One region of the Streptomyces castrisilvae genome, then DNA from elsewhere that is predicted to be linked to it. Evidence: riboswitches for the same ligand, from Rfam matches in the RefSeq annotation. Region 1 holds a riboswitch; each other region holds the start of a gene.
The links. A riboswitch is a leader RNA that binds a small molecule or an ion and turns the genes downstream of it on or off. The one in region 1 is predicted to bind cobalamin.
Positions count from the first base shown of each region.

Region 2: linked by a shared signal. The riboswitch ahead of P8A18_RS06385 (cobalamin biosynthesis protein) and the one ahead of P8A18_RS31860 (ABC transporter substrate-binding protein) in region 1 are both predicted to bind cobalamin.
Region 3: linked by a shared signal. The riboswitch ahead of P8A18_RS23395 (ribonucleoside-diphosphate reductase subunit alpha) and the one ahead of P8A18_RS31860 (ABC transporter substrate-binding protein) in region 1 are both predicted to bind cobalamin.

Region 1 is NZ_CP120997.1:7,358,338-7,364,024, forward strand. Features, by position in the region: gene P8A18_RS31855 (FecCD family ABC transporter permease) at 1-725, opposite strand, end outside; gene P8A18_RS31860 (ABC transporter substrate-binding protein) at 722-1,789, opposite strand; cobalamin riboswitch at 1,820-1,961, opposite strand; gene cobF (precorrin-6A synthase (deacetylating)) at 2,031-2,864, shown strand; gene P8A18_RS31870 (DUF6882 domain-containing protein) at 3,100-3,786, shown strand; gene P8A18_RS31875 (choice-of-anchor M domain-containing protein) at 4,203-5,687, shown strand, end outside.
Region 2 is NZ_CP120997.1:1,519,845-1,525,531, forward strand. Features, by position in the region: gene P8A18_RS06375 (inorganic phosphate transporter) at 1-1,128, shown strand, start outside; gene P8A18_RS06380 (hypothetical protein) at 1,179-1,412, shown strand; cobalamin riboswitch at 1,563-1,691, shown strand; gene P8A18_RS06385 (cobalamin biosynthesis protein) at 1,836-2,849, shown strand; gene P8A18_RS06390 (cobyric acid synthase) at 2,846-4,408, shown strand; gene P8A18_RS06395 (putative cobaltochelatase) at 4,405-5,687, shown strand, end outside.
Region 3 is NZ_CP120997.1:5,341,883-5,347,569, reverse strand. Features, by position in the region: gene P8A18_RS23405 (DUF3311 domain-containing protein) at 1-7, shown strand, start outside; gene mctP (monocarboxylate uptake permease MctP) at 4-1,632, shown strand; adenosylcobalamin-variant (AdoCbl-variant) riboswitch at 1,711-1,809, shown strand; gene P8A18_RS23395 (ribonucleoside-diphosphate reductase subunit alpha) at 1,961-4,357, shown strand; gene P8A18_RS23390 (ribonucleotide-diphosphate reductase subunit beta) at 4,357-5,373, shown strand; gene P8A18_RS23385 (hypothetical protein) at 5,408-5,620, opposite strand.

The DNA of each region.
Region 1 (5,687 bases):
TTCAGGTTCGGGGACTGCACCATGAGGACGGCGATCCCGAGCAGCAGCGCCAGACCGGGCAGCCAGAGCGAACTCCAGGACACACCGCCCAGACCGCCCAGCGTCCAGGCGAGGACGGTGCGCGCCTCGTTGCCGTTGTCCGTCGTCAGGAGCAGCAGGTTCAGCAGCGCGCTGAGCACCGACGCCACCGCGACCCCGGCCAGGATGAGCCGCAGCGAGGTGATGCGGCCGCCGGTGCGGGCGGCGGCGTAGACGAGTACGAGCGCGCCCAGCGCCCCCGTGAACGCGGCCGCCGACAGGGACACCGCGCCGAAGAGGCTCACCCCGAACACGATCACCGCGACCGCCCCGAGCGAGGCACCGGAGGACACCCCGAGGAGGTACGGCTCGGCGAGCGGGTTGCGCACCAGTGCCTGCAACGCCGTTCCGACGACGGCGAGGCCCGCGCCGGTGACCGCGCCGAGCAGGACGCGTGGCCCGCGCACGTCGAGGACGATCGTCTCCCGTGCCCGGGTCCAGGTGGGCTCCGTCCAGTCGGCGCCGAACGCGTGCGTCACGATGCCCCACACCTGGGCGGGCGGCACGCGCACCGAGCCGACGGCGAGTCCTGCGGTCAGGCAGGCGGCCAGGAGCACGGTGAGCGCGACCAGGGTGACGGCGAACGCGGCCCGGCGGCGCGGCTTCACCACAGCGGTGCTCGCGGCGCCCGTGGTGGACGCGGTCACTTGAAGCTGTCCGGGTGCAGCCCGCGCGCCAGGTCGCCCACCGCGTCCGCCGAGCGGACGCCGACGAGGGTGTCGGTCAGTGGCAGCACCACGAAACGCTTGTTCTTGATCGCGGGCACGTCGGCGAGTGCGGGCTGGGAGAGCAGGAACTTCTTCTTCTGGGCGACGCCGGTCCCCGCGTAGTCGTAGATGGCGATCACGTCCGGCCTGCGGTCGACGACCTGTTCCCAGGAGACGTCGCCGAACACGTCGTCCAGGTCGGAGAAGACGTTCTTGCCGCCGGCCAGCCTGATCAGTTCGTTGCCCAGGCCCTTGCCGCCGGCCGTGAAGGCGGACTTGTCGCCGCTGTCGTAGACGAACACGGAGACGTCGCGCGCGTCCTTCACGGTCTCGCTCGCCTTGTCGACGCGGGTGCGCAGTTCGGAGACGAGTGCGGACGCGCGGTCGGAGACGCCGAAGATCTTGCCGATCGTGCGTATCTCGGTGTACGTGTCCTGCATGGTCACCCCCTTCTTCCCGGCGCAGTTCTCCCGGTTGAGGTAGGTGTCGATGCCCGCGTCCTCGAACGCCTTGCGCGAGCGGCCCTCCTTCTCCGCGAACGCGCTGGCGTACCCGCCGTAGACGAAATCGGGATCGGTATCGAGGACCTTCTCGAACGACGGCGCCTGCTTCGACAGCTGCGGGATCGACGCGAAGTCCTCGCGCAGCGCGGGCAGGACCGCCGAGTCGGGGTACGACGTACCGGCCATCCGGTCCTTGAGCCCGAGCGCGAGCATCAGCTCGGCCGGATGCTGGTGGATGGTCACCGCGCGGGACGGCGGCTTCGTGTACGTCGTCCTGACACCGCAGTTGTCGATGGTGACGGGGAAGCCCTTCGCCGTCGAGGCACTTGCCTCCGGGGAGCCGGCGGCGGTGCCGGAGGAGCCGCAGCCGGCCGTCAGCAGGATCGCCGACAGCGCGGTGACGGCCGCGGCGAGGCGCGCCGGACCGCGCCCGCGTGAGGCCGCGGACGCCGCGTGCGAGGGGAAGAACGAGAAATGGGGACGGCTGTGACCGTCGTGCATGGGAAGCCTCCTGCGGAGTCCGCGCTCCTCGGATCGGGCCCGCGGCAGGTCAGTGACCTGACTTCCGCGGACGCCCCGAGGGACGTGCGCGGTCACAGTGGCGGGACCGTGCCGGATTCGCACCGGCTTCCTGGCTCCTGCCGCGGCTTTGACCTGGTGATCGTACGTAGTGACCGGGTGGACGAGGAAACCGGGGTCGGGCGCCGAGGTGCAGGGGAGAGGTCCCTGGAAGACTGTCCGCATGAGTACGCAGCAGCGCGCGATCCTCGTCATCGGCATCGGGGCCGGCGATCCCGACCACCTGACCCTTCAGGCCGTGAAGGCGATACGGCGCGCCGACGTCTTCTTCATCGTCGGCAAGGGACCCCACAAAGCGTCCCTGACCGACCTGCGCCACCGGATGATCGAGGAGCACGCGGAGGGTTCCTACCGTGTGGTGGAGGTCGAGGACCCCAGCCGCGACCGGGGCGCGATGGGCCGCTCGGACTACACAGCGGCCGTCCAGGACTGGCGCGAGCGGCGTGGCGAGATCTTCGAGAGGGCGATGCGCGAGGAGATGACGGCCGGCGAGACAGGGGCCTTCCTCGTCTGGGGCGACCCGTCCCTGTACGACAGCACGCTCGGCATCCTCGGGGACATCGAGGACCGCGGCGCGCTCCTGGTGGGCGTCGAGGTGATCCCCGGCATCACGAGCGTCGCCTCCCTGACCGCCCGTCACCGCATCCCGCTCAACCAGGTGGGCCGCCCGGTGCACATCACCCCGGCCCGCCGCCTCGCCGAAGTCGGCCAGAACGACGACGGAGACATCGTCGTCATGCTCGACGCCCACGAGTCGTTCACCCAGGTCGCGGGCAACGACGTGTGGATCTACTGGGGTGCCTACCTCGGCACCCCGGACGAACTCCTCGTCGCGGGGCCGCTCCACGAGGTCTCCGACCGCATCCGGCAGGTCCGCGCGGAGGCGCGCGAGCGGCACGGCTGGATCATGGACACGTATCTGCTGCGGATCACGGACGGACGCGGCTCCCCGCGCCGGGCCGAGACGGACGGGAGCGGCGGGCACGCCGCCCCGTGACACCCGCCGGGTCGCCGGCTCGACGGGTCCCGACGGATGAACGAACAGGCCCCAGCCATGGCCGGCCAGGCAGCTGCGGATGGTCACGACCGGCCCGGCCCCGGGCCGGTGCGCGGTCAGGCGACCATGCCGGTAGGGCATCTGGGCGGAATGTTCCGACGCCGGCGCGGCCGCTCAGGAGTTGGGCCCCGGGCTGGCTCTCCCTGAGCGGGGCTTGCCCTCTACGCTCGTGATCATGGCAAACGGATTCAGCGACCAGTTCCTGCTTGAGGCGGAACGGCACTCCGTCTGGGGCGCCGCTCAGCTCGAGACGCTCATGGAGTTCCTGCCCGAGGCGCCGTGGAACGCGGACCTGGCGACGTGTTCCTACCAGCAGGGGGAGGTGCGGCTACGGGTCGGTGTCCTGGGGACATACGACATGGAGGGGGGTTCCTGGCTGTGGGGCTGGGCAAATCCCGGGCTCGGCGGGAGTGAGGTCGTGGCGTTGTCCGCTGCCGTGGCACGGTACGGGCAGGCGCACGGGATTCCCGAGTTCACCGCTGAGGAAATCGATCTGTCCGGTTTCGACGATCCCCGGCGGGCCGCCGAGATGCTGGCCTTCGCGGGGATGGGGGTGGCCGACGCCCCCGGGTACATAGGGCAGCCCGCAGGGCCCGGTACACAGGTGTACTTCCTGCCCGACGACCCGAAGGTCCCGAGCGCCGATCTCGATCCCGTCGCCCTGCCGCGCGTGCTCATGACCGGGGTCTCGCTCATCGGGCGTTCGCCACGACAGGCCGTCACGGGGTACTTCGAGCACTACGGGGTGCCGCAGCGTGTGGAGGGCGACCGGCTGATCGCCGACCTGCCGACCGGTGCGGCCGTTGTCTCCTTCGACGGGATGGGGCGCATCGGCAACATCCAGCTCACGGTCGGCGGCTGACCCGGACAGTGGCGTAAGTACGTTTCCTCGGGGCGCCGGCGGCGCCGTCGCTTCAACCGCGGCGGCGACCGTCCGGCGAACGCCGTGCCCCTCAACGCTCTCGGCGCGCCGCCGATCGATGCGGGTATGGGGCAAAGCATGGTGAATGGGATCCCGCTACGGGCAACCCGCTGATGTCTAGTTGAAAATGATTACCATCGTGCTTAGGGTTGGTGTGGTCACGCGGGGGCAGCGGCTCGGGGCGGCACCGCGGGCCGCCGAGCCGCGTCGTACCGGCAGCGGTGAAGGTGCCCTCCACCGGCAGGCCGCACGTTGTTGATCCGCCAGGACCGGGAGGTCTTGAGCGCACGCGCCCCAGCCGGCACCGCGAATCGTCCGCACCGAGTGGCGCCCATCTGCAGAGGAGCACATTGACCATGTCATCACCCAGGAAGCGCCGTTGGGCAGCAGCCGGAGTTGTGGGGTCGGTCGCGCTGGCCGGAGTTGCCCCGGCGGCTTTCGCCGGCACCTCCGAGGACGCCGCTCAGCCACCTGCCCCGTCCGTAAGCGTTGTGCTGTCGCTGGAGGGTGAGGCCCTCGCGCTTGAGATGTCGCAGGGTGGTTCGGACGGCACCGGGCGTGTTTCCGGCGGAGAGCGACGCCCTGATCTGACGATCGGCAGCGAGGCGAGTACGACGGTGCCGGAGGACGGCGCCCCCGTTTCTCCCGGGTTGCCCGGCGACGACCTGTGGATCGTGGGCGGACGGGCCCCGGCCCGCGAGGAGATCCCGGCCGATACGGGGATCGGGTGGGACACCACCCGGGTCCCGGCCGAGGAGCTTGCCGACGCGCGCATCGACTGGGAGTTGACCGGGGTCGAAGGCCCCGGCGACGTAATGGCCTTTGAGCCCGGGGGTGTTGAGGGGGAGGGGGCGACAGCGGAGCCGAAGGTGGTGTTCGACAGCACCGAAGGTCTGCCGGACGCACTGGCTCTTCCGGCCGCCCGGCGCGGCGCATTGGCATGGGCGTTCACCCGGGCCGGTGACTACAGGATCTCCTCGCGGGCCACCGCTGAACTCGCGTCCGGCGACAGCGCCCGGACGGACACGGTGTGGACGGTGCGGGTCACCGACGAGCGGTCCGCTCCGCCCGCCGGGCCGCCTGCCGCCCCGGACGGAGGTGAAGGCGCCGTGCAGCGGGGCGACGACTCCGCCCCCGCCCGAAGTCGCACCGACGAGGCCCCGGACCGGAAGGCCGCGGCGGACGGTATCGCGAGCGAGCGGGCCGTCATCGCGGACGGCCATGTCGACGCGATCGCCGGGAAGATGGTGAACGGCACGTTGCGGACCTTGTTCAGGGACAGCCGCGACCCGGGCGACATCATCTGGCGTGAGCCCTCCTCCGTGGTGCTGCACGTCAGCCCCGCCGCCAAGGAGCGGATACCGGCAGGCGACACCTACTCCTTCCTCGGCAGGGCGGGCGGGGACTTCTGGCTCATTCCCCAGGTGCAGAAGCAAGGCGTCGTCTGGGCCGGATGGAACACGGAGGCGCTGGGCGACGGCGACCTGAAAGGTCAGGTCGACATGAAGCTGACGAAGGTCAGTGGGCCCGGAACCCTGGCCATCTGGGAGACGGCTGGTCTGGGGGGCGCGCAGGTGCTCTACAACAGTGCCGACGGCCTTCCCGACGCTCAGAAGGTGAACCCCGGCGTGCACGCGCACGGCAACTGGGCCTTCAGCAAGGAAGGTACGTACAGGGTGACCTTCCAGCTGAGCGGCACGTCGGCGAACGGAACGGCGATGTCCGACGCCCAGACGTACACCTTCGTGGTGGGGGACGGGGATCCGAACGCCGCCACCCCGGGAGACGGGGACGGCGACGGTGCTGCCACCGGCAGCGGCGGAGGCGAGGACGGTGCGGCG
Region 2 (5,687 bases), 5.8 Mb from region 1:
TCCGCCGTTCTCAATCTGGTCGGCGCGTTCCTGTCCGTGGAGGTCGCCAAGACGATCTCCGGCGGGATCGTCAATGAGAACGGCCTCAGAACCGAGGTCATCTTCGCGGCGCTCGTCGGCGCCATCCTGTGGAATCTTCTGACCTGGCTGGTCGGGCTCCCGTCCAGCTCCTCCCACGCACTGTTCGGCGGCCTCATCGGCGCCGCGGTGATGTCCGCCGGCTGGTCGTCGGTCAACGGCGGCACCGTCGTCACCAAGGTGCTGCTGCCCGCCGTCGCCGCCCCGATCGTGGCCGGTCTGGCCGCGCTGCTGGCCACCCGGCTGACGTACCGGATCGGCGGGAAGATCCGGAACGACGCCCAGGAGAAGGCGACCGCCAAGGGCTACCGGGCCGGCCAGATCGCGTCGGCCGGGCTCGTCTCGCTCGCCCACGGCACCAACGACGCGCAGAAGACGATGGGCATCATCACCCTGGCCCTCGTCACCGGCGGCGTCCTCTCCCCCGGCTCCAACCCACCGGTCTGGGTCATCGTCAGCGCCGGCCTGGCCATCGCGATGGGCACCTACCTGGGCGGCTGGCGCATCATCCGCACCATGGGCAGCGGCCTGACCGAGCTGAAGCCGCCGCAGGGCTTCGCCGCCCAGACCGGCGCGGCCACCGTCATCCTGGCCTCCTCGCACCTCGGCTTCTCCCTCTCCACCACCCAGTCCTGCTCCGGCGCCGTGATGGGCGCGGGCCTCGGCCGCAAGGGAGGCGTGGTCCGCTGGTCCACCGCCACCCGGATGTTCATCGCCTGGGGACTGACCCTGCCGGCCGCGGGACTGGTCGGCGCGGGCGCGGAGTTCCTCACGAAGCAGGGCACCTGGGGCGTCGTGGTCGTCGCGGCCCTGCTGGTCGCCGGCTCCGGCACGATCTGGGTGCTCTCCCGCCGTAAGCCCGTCGGCCACGGCGATGTCGCGCCCGGCTCCGGGGACGGGATCGCGGCCGAACCCGCGGGCGTCGTCACCACCGCCATCGCGGCCGTCAGCCCGCCGCCCACCATCGCCGCCCAGGCCCACGACCTCACCGCCACCATCCCGGCCCCCGCGGCACCCGTCGCCGATCCTCCCCGGCCCGCCACGGTCTGAGCGACCCGGCACTCATCCCGGTACTCCGGTACTCGGTAAGGACACTCCGCATGAACATCGACTGGGCAGCCCTGGGAACCGTCTTCGGCGTCTCCCTCGTCACCACCGTCGCTCTGGTGGGCCTCTTCACCCTCGGCATCGTCGGCCTCTCCAAGCAGCCCGAGCCTGCCACGCGGGGCGGCCGGGCGGGCACCTCGCTCCTGCTGGCCCGCGCCGGCGCGTACGTCTGCTTCGGGCTGTGCGCGGCGGCGGTCGCGTACGGCATCTATCTGATCGTCGCCTGACACCTCCTCCCCCTCGCATCGGGCCGGACGCACCTCGTGCGCTTCCGGCCCGATGTGCGTCTGCGCACACTGCGCCGTCGCAGGTCAACAGCAAGTTGACGGGCGTTCGCGGGGCGTGGTGGACTGCCGGAGCCATTACGGCGACAGCAGAGGAAGCCGGTGCGAATCCGGCGCGGTCCCGCCACTGTCACCGGGGAGCGGTCCCCACCACCGCACGTCACGGCCCGCCGAGGCGGACTGGAAGACCGGGGAAACCGCCGATCCGGAAGCCAGGAGACTCTCGCCGCCGTCACGTCGAACCAGGGCGCGGACCCTGAGTGAGGACATATCGCCATGCCCGGCTGCCGTGCGACCGTTCCCCCGCCGCCCCCGCGGGCGGCTGCCCGTACGAAGGTCCTCCGAGGCGTGACGGCCGGCTGAACCGTGCGTGCCGATCGCATCTACGCGTACGGCGCCACGGCCGGTCTGATCGGCGATCTGCTGCTCGGTGACCCCCGCAGGGGGCACCCGGTCGCCGCCTTCGGGCGGGCCGCGGCAGGCGTCGAACACCGGCTCTGGCGCGACCACCGGGGCTGGGGCGCACTGCACACCCTGCTCTGCGCCGGAGGCGCCGCCGGGAGCGCCGCGCTGGCCGCCCGCGCCCTGCGCCGCCACCCCGCCGCGTCCGTAGCCCTGACCGCCGCCGCCACCTGGTCCGTCGTCGGCGGTACGTCTCTGGGGCGCGAGGCGCGGTCCATCGGCGCGGCCCTCGCGGCGGGCGATGTCGAGCTGGCCCGGGAGCGGCTGCCGCATCTGTGCGGGCGCGACCCGCAGTCCCTGGACGCCCCGCAGATCGCCCGCGCCGTCGTGGAGTCCGTCGCCGAGAACACCTCCGACGCCGTGGTCGGCGCCCTGGTGTGGGGCGCCCTGGGCGGCGTCCCCGGGCTCGTCGGCTTCCGCGCCGCCAACACGCTGGACGCGATGGTCGGCCACAAGTCGCCCCGCTACCGGCGTTACGGCTGGGCATCGGCCCGGCTGGACGACCTCGCGGGCTGGCCGGGCGCCCGGCTGACGGCCCTGCTCGCCGTGGCCGCCGGGGGCCGGCCGCGAGAAGCGGTACGCGCCTGGCGGGCGGACGCGGCCCAGCACCCCAGCCCCAACGCGGGGCCGGTGGAGGCCTCGTTCGCCGGCGCGCTCGGCGTACGGCTCGGCGGCACCCTCGCCTACGGCGGGCGGATCGAACACCGGCCGGTGCTCAACGGCGGTTCCGGCCGCGCGGTGGAGACCGGCGACATCGAACGCGCCGTGCGCCTCTCGCGCCGGGTGGGCGTGCTGGCCCTCGGGGTCAGCGTGGCGGCCCGGCTGGGCGCGGGGGCGGCCGCGCGACGGATCTCGGGAGCGGGGCGGGGCCCAGGCCCCCACGCGCCCGGACGGACCTCTGGACGGAGAACGGGATGAGCGGTGGACTGCTGGTCGCCGGAACCACGTCGGACGCGGGCAAGAGCGTCGTCACCGCCGGGATCTGCCGCTGGCTGGTGCGCCGGGGGGTGAAGGTCGCCCCGTTCAAGGCGCAGAACATGTCGCTGAACTCCTTCGTCACCCGCGAGGGCGCCGAGATCGGGCGCGCCCAGGCGATGCAGGCCCAGGCCGCCCGGGTGGAGCCGACCGCCCTGATGAACCCGGTCCTCCTCAAGCCCGGCGGCGACCGCTCCAGCCAGGTCGTCCTGATGGGACGGCCCGTCGGTGAGATGAGCGCCCGCGGCTACCACGGCGGCCGGCAGGAGAAGCTCCTGTCCACCGTCGTCGACTGCCTGGAGCAGCTCCGGGGCACGTACGACGCGGTGATCTGCGAGGGGGCGGGCAGTCCGGCCGAGATCAACCTGCGGCGCACGGACATCGTGAACATGGGCATCGCACGGGCGGCGCGCTTCCCGGTGGTGGTCGTCGGGGACATCGACCGCGGCGGGGTCTTCGCCTCGTTCTTCGGGACGACCGCGCTGCTGGCGCCCGAGGACCAGGAGCTGATCGCGGGCTATCTGGTCAACAAGTTCCGCGGCGACGTCTCGCTGCTCGAACCGGGCCTCGACATGCTGCGCGATCTGACGGGCCGCCCCACCTACGGGGTGCTGCCCTTCGCGCACGGCCTCGGCATCGACGAGGAGGACGGCCTCCGTGTGTCGCTGCGCGGCACCGTGCGCGAGTCGGCCGTCGCCCCGCCGCACGGCGAGGACATCCTGCGCGTCGCCGTGTGCGCGGTGCCGCTGATGTCCAACTTCACCGATGTGGACGCGCTGGCCGCCGAACCGGGCGTCGTCGTGCGGTTCGTGGACCGGGCCGAGGAGCTTGCCGACGCCGACCTCGTCATCGTGCCCGGCACCCGGGGCACCGTGAAGGCGCTCGCCTGGCTGTGCGAGCGGGGCCTCGCCGACGCGCTGCGGCGGCGCGCCGCCGAAGGCCGCCCGGTGCTCGGCATCTGCGGCGGCTACCAGATCCTCGGCGAGCACATCGAGGACGAGGTGGAGTCGCGCGCCGGGCAGGTCGACGCGCTGGGCCTGCTGCCCGTACGCGTGCGGTTCGACCGCGAGAAGACCCTCGCCCGGCCGGCCGGTGAGGCGCTCGGCGCACCGGTCGAGGGGTACGAGATCCACCACGGCGTCGCCGATGTGCGCGGCGGCGAACCGTTCCTCACGGACGGGCGGGGCACACCGCTGGACGGCTGCCGCTCCGGGGCCGTGTGGGGCACCCACTGGCACGGCTCGCTGGAGAGCGACGCGTTCCGCCGCCGGTTCCTGACCGAGACCGCCCGGCTCACCGGCCGCCGCTTCGTGCCCGCCCCGGACACCTGCTTCGCCGCGCTGCGCGAGGAACAGCTCGACCGCCTGGGCGACCTGATCGAGGAACACGCCGACACCGACGCGCTGTGGCGGCTCATCGAGTCGGGCGCGCCGGCCGGGCTTCCGTTCATCCCGCCGGGCGCGCCCGCGGCGCCCGCAACCCCCGCCAAGGAGTGCATATGAGTACGCCTTACCCGTTCACCGCCATCGTCGGGCAGGACGATCTGCGGCTCGGTCTGCTGCTCAACGCGGTGAGCCCCGCGGTGGGCGGAGTCCTCGTACGCGGCGAGAAGGGCACCGCCAAGTCGACCGCCGTGCGCGCGCTGGCGGCGCTGATGCCCCAGGTCTCCGTCGTCCCCGGCTGCCGGTTCTCCTGCGACCCCGTTTCGCCCGACCCGGCGTGTCCGGACGGACCCCACGAGGACGTCTCCGGCGTGTCGCGGCCGGCCCGGACCGTGGAGCTGCCCGTCGGCGCTTCCGAGGACCGGCTCGTCGGGGCGCTCGACATCGAACGGGCGCTCTCGGAGGGCGTGAAGGCCTTCGAACCGGGGCTGCTCGCCGACGCCCACCGCGGAATCCTGTACGTGGACGAGGTCAACCTCCTCCACGACCACCTGGTCGACCTGCTGCTGGACGCGGCAGCGATGGGCGCCTCGTACGTGGAGCGCGAAGGTGTCTCCGTACGGCATGCGGCGCGGTTCCTGCTCGTCGGCACGATGAACCCCGAAGAGGGCGAACTGCGCCCGCAGTTGCTCGACCGGTTCGGGCTGACCGTCGAGGTCGCCGCGTCCCGGGAGACCGACCAGCGGGTGGAGGTGGTGCGGCGGCGCCTCGCGTACGACGACGACCCGGCGGCCTTCGCGGCGCGCTGGGCCGACGAGGAGGCCCGGTTGCGGGCCCGGATCGTGGCCGCGCGGGCGCTGCTGCCCGAAGTCCGGCTCGGTGACAAGGCGTTGCGGCAGATCGCGGCGACCTGCGCGGCCTTCGAGGTCGACGGGATGCGTGCCGACATCGTGATGGCCAGGACCGCCACCGCGCTGGCCGCGTGGGCGGGCCGCACCGATGTGCTCGCCGAGGACGTCCGGCAGGCGGCACTGCTCGCGCTCCCGCACAGGCGCCGGCGCAATCCGTTCGACGCGCCGGGGCTCGACGAGGACAAGCTGGACGACACGCTGGAGGAGAACGGCGGCGGGGACGAGGACCCGGAGCCGGACGGGCCCGGTGACGGCGGTGGCGACGGAGGCGGCGGTGGCCTGCCGCCGCGGGGGGACGGCCCCGACACGCCGCCCCCGCCCGCGGACAGCGCCGACGACACGCCCGGCCGGCCCGAATCCGAGCCGTCCGGCCCCGCTCCCTCGGTGCCCGGCCAGGGCGGCGAGCAGCAGCCCGTACGGGCCGGTGAGCCGTTCCGTACGAAGATGCTGAGCGTGCCCGGTCTCGGCGAGGGCGCGGCGGGGCGGCG
Region 3 (5,687 bases), 2.0 Mb from region 1:
GGCATGAAGGACGGCGTGAACGGCGTCGCGCTCGGCGTCTTCATCTTCTTCTTCCTGGCCGTCACGGTCATCGGCTTCATGGCCGCCCGCTGGCGCAAGGCCGAGAACGAGGCAAGTCTCGACGAATGGGGCCTGGGCGGACGGTCGTTCGGCACCTGGGTCACCTGGTTCCTGCTCGGCGGCGACCTCTACACCGCGTACACCTTCGTCGCCGTCCCGGCGGCGATCTACGCGGCGGGCGCGGCCGGCTTCTTCGCGGTCCCCTACACCATCCTGGTGTACCCGCTGATCTTCACTTTCCTGCCGCGCCTGTGGTCGGTCTCGCACAAGCACGGCTACGTCACCACCTCGGACTTCGTCCGCGGCCGCTTCGGCTCGAAGGGGCTCTCGCTGGCGGTCGCCGTCACCGGCATCCTCGCCACGATGCCCTACATCGCGCTCCAGCTCGTCGGCATCCAGGCGGTGCTGGACGTGATGGGCGTCGGCGGCGGCGAGAACACCAACTGGTTCGTCAAGGACCTGCCGCTGCTGATCGCGTTCGCGGTCCTCGCCGCGTACACGTACTCCTCCGGGCTGCGCGCGCCGGCGCTGATCGCGTTCGTCAAGGACGGGCTGATCTACCTGGTCATCGCCGTGGCGATCATCTACATCCCGATCAAGCTCGGCGGCTTCGACGACATCTTCGCCGCCGCCCAGGACAAGTTCGCCGGGCCGCCCGGCGGGAAGCCGACCGGCGCGCTCGCCCCGGGCGCGGCGGGCCACTGGGGTTACGCCACCCTGGCGCTCGGCTCCGCGCTGGCGCTCTTCATGTACCCGCACTCCATCACGGCGACCCTCTCCAGCCGCAGCCGTGAGGTGATCCGCCGCAACACCACGATCCTGCCGCTGTACTCGCTGATGCTGGGCCTGCTCGCGCTGCTCGGCTTCATGGCGATCGCCGCCGGCGTCAAGGTGGACAACGGCCAGCTGGCCATCCCGCAGCTGTTCGAGAACATGTTCCCCGACTGGTTCGCGGGCGTGGCGTTCGCCGCCATCGGCATCGGCGCGCTGGTGCCGGCCGCGATCATGTCGATCGCCGCGGCGAATCTCTTCACCCGCAACATCTACAAGGACTTCCTGAAGCCCGACGCGACCCCCGAGCAGGAGACCAAGGTCTCCAAGATGGTCTCGCTGCTGGTCAAGGTCGGCGCGCTCGCCTTCGTCCTGACCATGGACAAGACCGTCGCGATCAACTTCCAGCTGCTCGGCGGGATCTGGATCCTCCAGACGATGCCGGCCCTGGTCGGCGGTCTGTTCACCCGCTGGTTCCACCGCTGGGCGCTGCTCGCCGGCTGGGCGGTCGGCATGATCTACGGAACGGCCGCCGCCTACGGGGTCGCGAGCCCCACCCAGAAGCACTTCGGCGGGTCCTCCAAGGAGATCCCGGGTCTCGGTGAGATCGGCTACATCGGCCTCACGGCCTTCGTGCTCAACGTCGTCGTCACCGTGGTGCTGACCTTCGTCCTGAACGCCGTGAAGGCGCCCGCCGGGGAGGACGAGACCGCTCCGGGCGACTACACCGCGGACGCGGGCGACCCGGGCGTGAAGGCGGAGCTCCCGCCGGCCACGGCCGGGGCGCCGGGCGGTCACTGACCGCACAGTTTTACGTCACGCGACACAACATGTGGGGGCCGCCTCATCCGGCGGCCCCCACATGTATGCTCGTGCTCGCTGTCGCCGCAGGGAAATCCGGTGCGAATCCGGAACTGTCCCGCAACGGTGTGTTCGGTGTGCTTTTGCGCACCCGTAAGTCCGAGGACCTGCCGACAGCGCATCCGGCTCGACCGAACCGGGTGCCCAGACGTCCGGGCCTCGTGGATGGGCCGGTGGACGCCGCACGGAGTGCTGCCCCGACCGGGCCCGCGCCCGCCCGGCTGCCCCGCCCTCCGCCGGCCCAGAGCCGAGCGAGGGAGAGCACCACGTGACCATCGCGCCAGCCGATCCGGTCTCAGCGGCCGAATCAACGGGGACCATGAGCGACGGGCCAGGCACCGCACTGCTGCGGACCCTGACCGACCTCACCGCCGATCTGCCCGACACCGACCCGGGGCGCGTCGCCGCCGCGGCCCTGCGCGGCCGCAACGCCCGGTCGGACGAGGCGGAGCTGCGCTCGCTGGCCACCGAGGCCGCCGCGGGCCTCATCTCCGAGGACCCCGCCTACTCCCGGCTCGCCGCCCGCCTCCTCACCCGCTCCATCGCGGACGAGGCCGCCGGGCAGGGCTCGACGTCGTTCTCCGCCTCGGTCGCCGTGGGGCACCGCGAGGGCCTGATCGCGGACCGCACCGCCGAGTTCGTGACGCTGCACGCCGCGGCCCTGGACGCGCTGGTGGAGCGGTCCCTCACCGACGGCGCCGACGACCGCTTCGGCTACTTCGGGCTGCGCACCCTGCACAGCCGCTACCTGCTGCGCCACCCGCACACCCGCCAGGTCATCGAGACGCCGCAGCACTTCATGCTCCGGGTCGCCGCCGGGCTCGCCGAGGACAACTCCGAGCGCGCGCTCGACGAGGTCGCCTCGCTGTACGGGCTGATGAGCCGGCTGGACTACCTGCCCTCCTCCCCCACGCTCTTCAACTCCGGCACCCGCCACCCGCAGATGTCCTCCTGCTATCTGCTGGACTCGCCGCTGGACGAGCTGGACTCGATCTACGACCGCTACCACCAGGTGGCGCGCCTGTCGAAGCACGCGGGGGGCATCGGCCTCTCCTACTCCCGCATCCGCGCCCGCGGTTCGCTGATCCGCGGCACCAACGGGCACTCCAACGGCATCGTGCCGTTCCTGAAGACGCTCGACGCCTCCGTCGCCGCCGTCAACCAGGGCGGCCGGCGCAAGGGCGCGGCCGCCGTCTACCTGGAGACCTGGCACGCGGACATCGAGGAGTTCCTCGAACTGCGCGACAACACGGGCGAGGACCAGCGGCGTACGCACAACCTGAACCTGGCGCACTGGATCCCGGACGAGTTCATGCGCCGGGTCGACGCGGACTCCACCTGGTCGCTGTTCTCCCCGGCGGACGTGCCCGAGCTGACCGACCTGTGGGGCGACGACTTCGACGCCGCCTACCGGGCGGCCGAGGCGAAGGGCCTGGCCCGCAAGACCATGCCGGCCCGTGAGCTGTACGGCCGGATGATGCGGACCCTCGCGCAGACCGGCCAGGGCTGGATGACGTTCAAGGACGCCTCCAACCGGACCGCGAACCAGACCGCCGAGCCGGGCCGCGTCGTGCACTCCTCGAACCTGTGCACCGAGATCCTGGAGGTCACCGACGACGGCGAGACGGCCGTCTGCAACCTCGGCTCGGTCAATCTCGGCGCGTTCGTCACCGAGGGCACGATCGACTGGGAGCGTCTGGACGCCACCGTGCGCACCGCCGTGACCTTCCTCGACCGGGTCGTGGACATCAACTTCTACCCGACCGAGCAGGCCGGCCGTTCCAACGCCCGCTGGCGGCCGGTGGGCCTGGGCGCCATGGGCCTCCAGGACGTCTTCTTCCAGCTGCGGCTGCCGTTCGACTCCCCCGAGGCCCGCGCGCTCTCCACGAAGATCGCCGAGCGCGTCATGCTCGCCGCCTACGAGGCGTCCTGCGACCTCGCCGAGAGGTCGGGCCCCCTCCCCGCCTGGTCCGAGACCCGGGCCGCGCGCGGGGTGCTGCACCCGGACCACTACGACACCGAGCCGAACTGGCCGGAGCGCTGGGACGCCCTGCGCGCCCGGATCGCGAAGACCGGGATGCGCAACTCGCTGCTCCTGGCGATCGCCCCGACCGCGACGATCGCCTCGATCGCGGGGGTCTACGAGTGCATCGAGCCCCAGGTCTCCAACCTCTTCAAGCGCGAGACGCTGAGCGGTGAGTTCCTCCAGGTCAACGGCTATCTGGTGGACGAGCTGAAGCGGCTCGGCGTGTGGGACGCGCGGACCCGGGAGGCGCTGCGCGAGGCGAGCGGCTCGGTGCAGGGCTTCGCGTGGATCCCCGCGGACGTGCGGGCGCTGTACCGCACCGCGTGGGAGATCCCGCAGCGCGGACTGATCGACATGGCGGCGGCCCGTACGCCGTTCCTCGACCAGAGCCAGTCGCTGAACCTGTTCCTGGAGACGCCGACGATCGGCAAGCTCTCCTCGATGTACGCGTACGCCTGGAAGCAGGGGCTGAAGACGACGTACTACCTGCGTTCGCGCCCTGCGACGCGCATCGCCCGCGCCGCGTCCGGCCGGGCCGCGGACGCCGCCCCCATTCCCGTACAGCAGGCACAGGCGCCCGACGCGGACGCCATCGCCTGCTCCCTGGAAAACCCCGAGTCCTGCGAGGCCTGCCAGTAATGAGTTCGAACGACACGAAGCACCTGCTCGACCCGGGCTTCGAACTGACCCTGCGGCCCATGCGCTACCCGGACTTCTACGAGCGCTACCGGGACGCGATCAAGAACACCTGGCACGTGGAGGAGGTCGACCTCCACTCCGACGTGGCGGACCTGGCCAAGATGTCGCCCGCCGAGCAGCACCTGATCGGCCGGCTGGTGGCGTTCTTCGCGACCGGTGACTCGATCGTCGCCAACAACCTCGTGCTGACGCTGTACAAGCACATCAACTCCCCGGAGGCGCGGCTCTACCTGTCGCGCCAGCTGTTCGAGGAGGCCGTGCACGTCCAGTTCTATCTGACGCTGCTGGACACGTACCTGCCCGACCCGGACGACCGGGCGGCGGCGTTCGCGGCGGTCGAGAACATTCCCTCGATCCGCGAGAAGGCGCAGTTCTGCTTCAAGTGGATGGACTCGGTCGAGTCGATCGACCGGCTGGAGACGAAGGCCGACCGCCGCCGCTTCCTGCTGAACCTGATCTGCTTCGCGGCGTGCATTGAGGGGCTGTTCTTCTACGGCGCCTTCGCGTACGTCTACTGGTTCCGCTCGCGCGGTCTGCTGCACGGCCTCGCCACGGGGACCAACTGGGTCTTCCGCGACGAGACCATGCACATGAACTTCGCGTTCGAGGTCGTGGACACGGTCCGCAAGGAGGAGCCCGAACTCTTCGACGACGCCCTGGAGCAGCAGGTCACCGACATGCTGAAGGAGGCCGTCGAGGCGGAGTTGCAGTTCGGCCGCGACCTGTGCGGCGAGGGCCTGCCCGGCATGAACACCGAGTCGATGCGCGAGTACCTGGAGTGCGTCGCCGACCAGCGGCTCACCCGGCTGGGCTTCCCCGCGATGTACGGCTCGCAGAACCCGTTCTCGTTCATGGAGCTCCAGGGGGTGCAGGAGCTGACGAACTTCTTCGAGCGGCGCCCCTCCGCCTACCAGGTGGCCGTCGAGGGCACAGTCGGCTTCGACGACGACTTCTAGTGCCGCGACGGGGCGAAGCTTGCCGGGAGGCGCACTAGATCCTCGCCCAGCTCCTGACGTACGGACGCCGTGCGGCCCTCACCGGCCGTGCGGCGTCCGCCGTTCGCGGTGGGCGCGTGCTCCGGTCCCGTTCCGCTTCGCGCAGCTCGCGGTCGATGCGGCGCTCGCGGACGACGCCGAGCAGCGCCGGCAGCAGGACGAGTGCGAAAAGAACGGCTATGCCCAGGTAGTTCAGGAATGTGTTCATGCCTCTACTGTCGTCGGTCACGGACGATCGCGTCAGTGGCAGGACTGTCGTAGAACCTCGAATTACT